Regions from separate parts of the Nonomuraea sp. NPDC004702 genome, predicted to be linked through region 1. Evidence: riboswitches for the same ligand, from Rfam matches in the RefSeq annotation. Region 1 holds a riboswitch; each other region holds the start of a gene.
The links. Region 1 has a riboswitch for thiamine pyrophosphate ahead of ACWEJ6_RS17375 (FAD-dependent oxidoreductase). Riboswitches for the same ligand answer to the same signal wherever they lie in the genome.
Positions count from the first base shown of each region.

Region 2: linked by a shared signal. The riboswitch ahead of ACWEJ6_RS25080 (purine-cytosine permease family protein) and the one ahead of ACWEJ6_RS17375 (FAD-dependent oxidoreductase) in region 1 are both predicted to bind thiamine pyrophosphate.
Region 3: linked by a shared signal. The riboswitch ahead of thiC (phosphomethylpyrimidine synthase ThiC) and the one ahead of ACWEJ6_RS17375 (FAD-dependent oxidoreductase) in region 1 are both predicted to bind thiamine pyrophosphate.

Region 1 covers NZ_JBSGCE010000012.1:53,297-55,550, reverse strand. The annotation lists gene ACWEJ6_RS17375 (FAD-dependent oxidoreductase) at 1-924, opposite strand, end outside; TPP riboswitch at 914-1,030, opposite strand; gene ACWEJ6_RS17370 (NAD(P)/FAD-dependent oxidoreductase) at 1,083-2,252, shown strand.
Region 2 covers NZ_JBSGCE010000020.1:111,799-114,052, reverse strand. The annotation lists gene ACWEJ6_RS25080 (purine-cytosine permease family protein) at 1-913, opposite strand, end outside; TPP riboswitch at 904-1,017, opposite strand; gene ACWEJ6_RS25075 (rhodanese-like domain-containing protein) at 1,069-1,392, opposite strand; gene ACWEJ6_RS25070 (Fpg/Nei family DNA glycosylase) at 1,419-2,254, opposite strand, start outside.
Region 3 covers NZ_JBSGCE010000002.1:410,610-412,863, reverse strand. The annotation lists gene thiC (phosphomethylpyrimidine synthase ThiC) at 1-1,204, opposite strand, end outside; TPP riboswitch at 1,197-1,309, opposite strand; gene ACWEJ6_RS04435 (class I SAM-dependent methyltransferase) at 1,345-1,965, shown strand; gene ACWEJ6_RS04430 (glycosyl hydrolase family 95 catalytic domain-containing protein) at 1,925-2,254, opposite strand, start outside.

The DNA of each region.
Region 1 (2,254 bases):
CTCCAGCACCGCCGGCTCAGGCTGACCGGGCACGGCCTCAAGCCGCACCCCCCTCACAGCACCTGCCACAGCACCTGTCACGGCTCCCGCCACAGGTCCTGCCGCACCGCCTGCCCCAGCACCGATCCCAGCGCCGGTCACAGAGCTGATCCCAGCACCGGTCAGAGCGCCGGTGCCAGAGCTGGTCCCAGCGCCGGTCGCGGCGCCTGGAGCGGCGTCGCCGTCGCGCAGCAGGCCGGTCACCCGCGCCCGCACGACGGGCACGCCCAGCCGGTCGAGCGCGGCCAGCAGCGCCGCCGTGACCCGGCGCGGATCGACCCAGGCGTCACCGGGGGCCAGCAGCCCGCCGCGCACCGAAGGGGCCAGCATGGGCTCCAGACGCCGGCACTCGCGCCCGGTCAGCCGCTCGACCCGCAGCCCCAGCTTGTCCATGAACGCCGCCAGGTCGTCGAGCGCCGCGAGGTCGTCGGCCCCGAAGGCGACGTCGAGCGTGCCGTCGGCGCGCAGGTCGAGCGCACGGCCAGCGGCCCCCTCCGGCCCGATCACCCCGAACGCGCCCCCGAACGCCTCCCCGGCCCTCGCCCCGGCCCCGCCACCGGAACCGCCGCTCGGGCCCGCGCCGAGACCTGGCCCGAGGCCCGCGTCGAAGCCTGCATCGAAACCCGCATCGAGGCCCACGCCGAGGTCCGCGTCGGCGGCCAGTTCGGCGGCGAAGGACGGCCATCGGCTCAGCGAGGCGGCCCCCAGCCGCAGCAAAGGCTCCTCGGTGTAGGCGACCTCGCTGACGGGCGCCAGCATCCCGGCCGCCGCGTAGGACGCCCCGCGCCCCGGAGCCGGATCGACCACCGTGACGGGCAGCCCCTCGCGGGCCAGCCGCCAGGCGATCGACAACCCGACGACCCCGCCGCCCACGATCACATTCATCCGCGCTCCCTTCGCCGGCATGATCCGGATCAGGTGTCTTGCGGTCGAAGGCCCGCTCAAGCCTTCCTCTCAGCCCGGTGACGGCCGGACTCCCGCGCGTCTTGCGCCTCCAGCCTACGGCCTCGGCGCGACGTGCCGGCACCGCCCCCGTTATGGTCATGAACGTGAACCATGTCGTAGTGGTGGGAGCGGGCCTGGCCGGGCTGCGCAGCGCGGAGGCGCTGCGCGGGCGCGGCTTCACCGGACGGATCACGCTGATCGGCCAGGAGCGCCATCGGCCCTACGACCGTCCGCCGTTGTCCAAGGCCGTGCTGTCCGGCGCGGCCGACTCCAGCTTCCTGGAGGCCGACCTCGACGCGCTGGAGGTCGACTTCTGGCCAGGCGTCACCGCCAAGGCCCTGCGCGAGGGCGTCGTGGAGACGACCGAGGGCGAGCTCGGCTACGACGGCCTCGTGATCGCCACCGGCACCGAGCCGATCACCGTGCCCGGCGACGGCCCCCAGCACGTCCTGCGCACCCTCGACGACGCCCACGAGCTGCGCGCCGGGCTCGTGGCCGGAGCCCATGTGGCGATCATCGGCGCCGGCTGGATCGGCGCCGAGGTCGCCACCGCCGCCCGCAAGGCCGGTTGCTCGGTGACCGTGATCGAGGCCGGCCCCGCCCCGCTGGCCAACGCCGTGGGCCCGGAGATCGGCGCCCGCACGCGACACTGGTACGACGGCATCGACCTGCGCCTGAACACCATGGTCGACGAGGTGGACGAGGGCGGCGTGCGGCTGGTGGGGGGCGAGTTCGTCCAGGCGCACGTGGTCGTCACGGGCATCGGCGTGCGCCCGGCCGTCGAGTGGCTGGCCGGCTCCGACATCGACCTGCACAACGGCGTCGTCACCGACGAGCACCTGCGCACGTCCATGCCGAACGTGGTCGCCGCCGGCGACTGCGCGGCCTGGTGGTCGCGCCGCTACGGCGTCCGGCTGCGCGTCGAGCACTGGGACACCGCGCTCGGCTCGCCCGAGGTCGCCGCCGCGACCCTGCTGGGGGAGGAGGCCGTCTACGACCCGGCCCCCTACTTCTGGTCCGAGCAGTTCGGCCACATGGTCCAGTACATCGGCCACCACCCCTCCGGCGACCGCCTGCTCTACCGGGGCGAGCCCGAGGGCAAGTGGTCGGCCGTGTGGCTGACGTCCGGCGACACCCTCGCCGCCGTGCTCGCCGTCGACCGGCCCCGGGACTACGTGCAGGGCCGTAGGATCATCGAAGGCGGGCATCGCCTCGACACAGAACGCCTGGTAGATCCAGAGGTCCCCCTACGGGATTGTGTTGTTTGAGC
Region 2 (2,254 bases), on a different contig from region 1:
GCATCAGGTTCTGCAGCGAGACGGTGGTGGAGTAGACGTTGGCGAAGGACTGGTCGGTCTCGCGCAGCACCAGGATGCCGAAGAACAGCGCGCCCAGCGGCGCCGCGACGAACGGCTGGAACACGACCATGCCGTCGGCCTGGACCGCCTGGGCGCCCGCGATGGCCACCGCGTACACGCCGAGTGCCAGGCAGGCCACCTGGGCGACGGTGTAGCCGCCGACGACGCCGGTGAAGGCGGCCCGGCTGGAACGCGAGTGCCTGGCGAAGTCGGCGGCCATCGGCACCCACGACACCGACAGGGCGATGACGTAGTCGACGGCCGGGGCGAAGGCCGTCCACGACCCGCCCGTGTACGTCGGCGCCTCGCCCAGGAACGACACGGTGAACCAGATCAGCGACACGATCACGCCGGCGGTCACGTACCGGCGCAGCAGCCGGATCGACCCGAGCGGCCAGACGGCGAGCGCGGTGGTCAGCACCCCCGCCACCACCACCCACACCTGGTACGGGACGCTCCCGAAGATCGCGTTCGCGGCCTTGGCGATCACCCAGAGCTCGAAAGCCCCCCAGCCGAGCATCTGCACGATGTTCAGCACGGACGGGACGTACGACATCTTCGCCCCGAACAGCCCGCGCAGCAGCACCATCGCCGGCCGCCCGGTCTGCGTGCCGGGGATGGCCGACAGGCCGACCATGGCCGTGCCGATGAGGCTGCCGACCACGGCGGCCGTGAGCGCGGCCACGAGGCTGAGCGGCGCGTTGCCCAGGGGATCGATCAGGACGAGCGCGCCGGAGAAGCCGAGGAGGCTGACACCGAGGTTGGCCCAGAGCGCGCCCTGGTCGAGGACGCCGAGGGTCTTGGGGGGCGCGCCGTCAAGGGTCAGCGGAACTTCGTCGACGACATGCGTCATCGCACACTCCCTACGCCGGCATTACCCGGACAGGTTCAGGCGGTCGGCAGCGGCTGTGTTGCTGCCCTCTCAGCCCGGCACCCCGAGCTCCCGCGACTATGCAGTTGGCGCCCTCATCATGCCTCAATGGCGGCGGAATCGCCACAGTGGGGCATTCAGGCCACGAAAGGATCCTGCCCGGTCTCGCTGACCATCGGACGGCGCGCGAACTCCCACGACTGCATGCCGCCGCCCACGTTGACGGCGTCGCGCCCGAGCTGGTTGAGCCACGCCGTGACCTGCATCGACCGGCCGCCGACCCGGCACACCACGTAGACGGTGCGGTCGGCGGGCACCTCCTCGACCCGGCCCTGGATCTGCGACATGGGGATGTGCACGGCCTCGGGGGCGTGGCCGGCCAGCCACTCGTCCTGCTCGCGGACGTCGAGCAGGTAGGCGTCGTCGGGAACGGCGGTGACGTCGATCTCTGGAACGGTCATGTCTCCATCATCCCGCGCCCGGGACCCTACTTGAGCAGGCGCGACATCCGCCGGTCGGCCAGCGGCTTCCCGCCCGTCTGGCAGGTCGGGCAGTACTGGAGCGCGGAGTCGGCGAAGGACACCTCGCGGATCGTGTCGCCGCACACGTCGCACGGCTGGCCGGCCCGGTTGTGCACGCGCAGTCCGGACTTCTTCTCCGCCTTGAGGTCCTTGGCGGCCAGCCCGTGCGCCCGTTCGACGGCGTCGCGCAACGTCGTCACGATGGCCTCGTGCAGGTCGGCGATCTGCGCGTCGGTCAGCGTCGCGGCGATCTTGAACGGCGACATCCTCGCCGCGTGCAGCACCTCGTCGGAGTAGGCGTTGCCGATGCCCGCGATCACCTTCTGGTCGCGCAGCAGCCCCTTGATCTGGGTGCGGTTGCCGCCCACGATGCGCTTGAGCGCCTCGACGGTGAAGGCGTCGTCGAGCGGGTCGGGGCCCAGGGCGGCGACGCCGGGCACGTCCTCCGGCTTGTCGGTGACGTAGACGGCCAGCCGTTTCTGCGTGCCGGCCTCGGTCAGCTCGAAGCCGGGGGCCAGGCCGTCGTCGTCCGGCGCCAGCCGTACGCGTACGGCCAGCGGCCCCTTGCCCGGCCGCACCGGCCGGGCGCCGGTCAGGTCGTCGCGCCAGCGCAGCCAGCCGGCGCGGGCCAGGTGGATGATCAGGTGCAGGCCGTCGCAGTCGAGGTCGAGGAACTTGCCGTGCCTCGACACGTTCGTGACGGTGAGCCCGCCGAGCGCGGTGACCGGCGGGTCGAACGTCTTGAGCGCCTGGAAGCCGACGACGTCGACGCCGGCGATCGAACGGCCGACCGCCCGCTCGC
Region 3 (2,254 bases), on a different contig from region 1:
CCAGGTCCGCCGCGTGCGCCGCGATCTTGTAGGTGATCACGCCGGTCTTGACGTCGTCGCGGTTGGGCAGGCCGAGGTGCTCCTTGGGCGTGACGTAGCAGAGCATGGCGGTGCCGTACCAGGCGATCATGGCGGCGCCGATGCCCGAGGTGATGTGGTCGTAGCCGGGGGCGATGTCGGTGACGAGCGGGCCGAGGGTGTAGAAGGGCACGTCGTCGCAGAGCTCGCGCTGCAGGTCGACGTTCTCCTTGATCTTGTGCATGGGCACGTGGCCGGGACCCTCGATCATCACCTGCACGTCGTGCGCGTGCGCGATCCTGGTCAGCTCGCCCAGGGTGCGCAGCTCGGCGAACTGGGCCTCGTCGTTGGCGTCCGCGATCGAGCCGGGGCGCAGCCCGTCGCCCAGCGAGAACGTCACGTCGTAGCGGGCCAGCAGGGCGCACATCTCGTCGAAGTGCTCGTACAGGAAGCTCTCGCGGTGGTGGGCCAGGCACCAGGCGGCCATGATCGAGCCCCCGCGCGAGACGATCCCGGTCTTGCGGCGGGCGGTCAGCGGGACGTGCGCCAGCCGCACGCCCGCGTGCACCGTCACGTAGTCGACGCCCTGCTCGCACTGCTCGATCAGGGTGTCGCGGTAGACCTCCCACGACAGCGCCTCGGGACGCCCGCCCACCTTCTCCAGCGCCTGGTAGATGGGCACGGTGCCGACCGGGACGGGCGAGCTGCGGATGATCTGCTCGCGGGTCTCGTGGATGTTCGGCCCGGTGGACAGGTCCATGACGGTGTCGGCGCCCCACCGGGTGGCCCAGGTCATCTTCTCGACCTCCTCCTCGATCGAGGAGGTGACGGCGGAGTTGCCGATGTTGGCGTTGATCTTGACCAGGAAGTTCCGGCCGATCGCCATCGGCTCGGACTCCGGATGGTTGACGTTGGCGGGGATGACCGCCCGCCCGGCCGCGACCTCCTGCCGGACGAACTCGGGCGTCATCCCCTCCCGGACGGCCACGAACTCCATCTCCTTGGTCACCACGCCGCGCCGCGCCGCGCCGAGCTGGGTGACCGGCGACCCCCACGCCGAGCGGTCGGTACGCGACGGCCCCGAGGTGTCGTAGAGCCGCACCGACGTGCCGTTCGACAGCCTGACCTCGCGCATCGGCACCTGAAGGTCACCGATGTAGATCTTGGAAAAGCGCGCGTCGCTCATCGCGCAAACTCCCTTCGCCGGCATTATCCGGAGCAGGTTCTGGCGGTCGGCGGCTGACAGCCGTCCTCTCAGCCCGGTCCGCACCGGGCTCCCGCGTTGGTCATCGCGATCATAACCCCGCGCGTGGCAGGATCAAGGGGATGTCTGATCCCATTGCGCACACGACCGCCACCTACGACCGCATCGCGCGCCAGTTCGACGAGCAGGTCGCCGATCCGTCACCCTCGATCGTGGCCGTCCGCGACCGGTTCGCCTCAGCCCTGCCCGCCGGGGCCACGGTCGCCGACCTGGGATGCGGCCCGGGGCGCGAGTCGGCCTGGTTCGCCGGACGCGGCCTGACCACCGTGGGCGTGGACCTGTCGATCGAGATGGCCAGGCTCGCCACAGGGCGCGGCGTGCCCACCGTCCTGGGCGATCTGCGACACCCGCCGCTGTCGCCGGCGTCCCTGGACGGCCTCTGGTCGGCCGCGGCCCTCGTGCACGTGCCGTCCGAGCAGACCGAGGCGACGTTGCGCGCCTGGCACGCGGCGCTGCGCCCCGGCGGGGTGCTCGCGCTGATCACCGCCCTGGGCGACAGCGAGGGCTGGGAGCCGGTGCCGTACCGGACGGAGTACGAGCGCTGGTTCGTCCACCGCGACGCGGGCGACCTGCTCGCGGTGCTGGACGCGGCCGGGTTCGCGGTCGCCTGGCACGAGACGAACGTCACCCACCGCACGTGGTTCAGCGTGCTGGCGACAGCGCGCAGCTCTCCCCAGCCCTAGTCTCCAGGTCGAGCGCGAACCCGGGGCCGCGCAGCCGGGCGGTCCCGCCACGCGCCGACGACAGCCTGACCTCGACCGGCACGCCGTCCGCCCAGGTCACCCCGACGGTGAAGCCGCCGCGGGCGCGCAGCCCGTCGAACGAGCCCGCGCGCCAGGCGGCCGGCAGCGCGGGCAGCAGCTCGATGACGCCGGCGTGGCTCTGGAGCAGCATCTCGGCCACCCCGGCGGTCGCGCCGAGGTTCCCGTCGATCTGGAACGGCGGATGCGTGTCCCACAGGTTGGGCAGCGT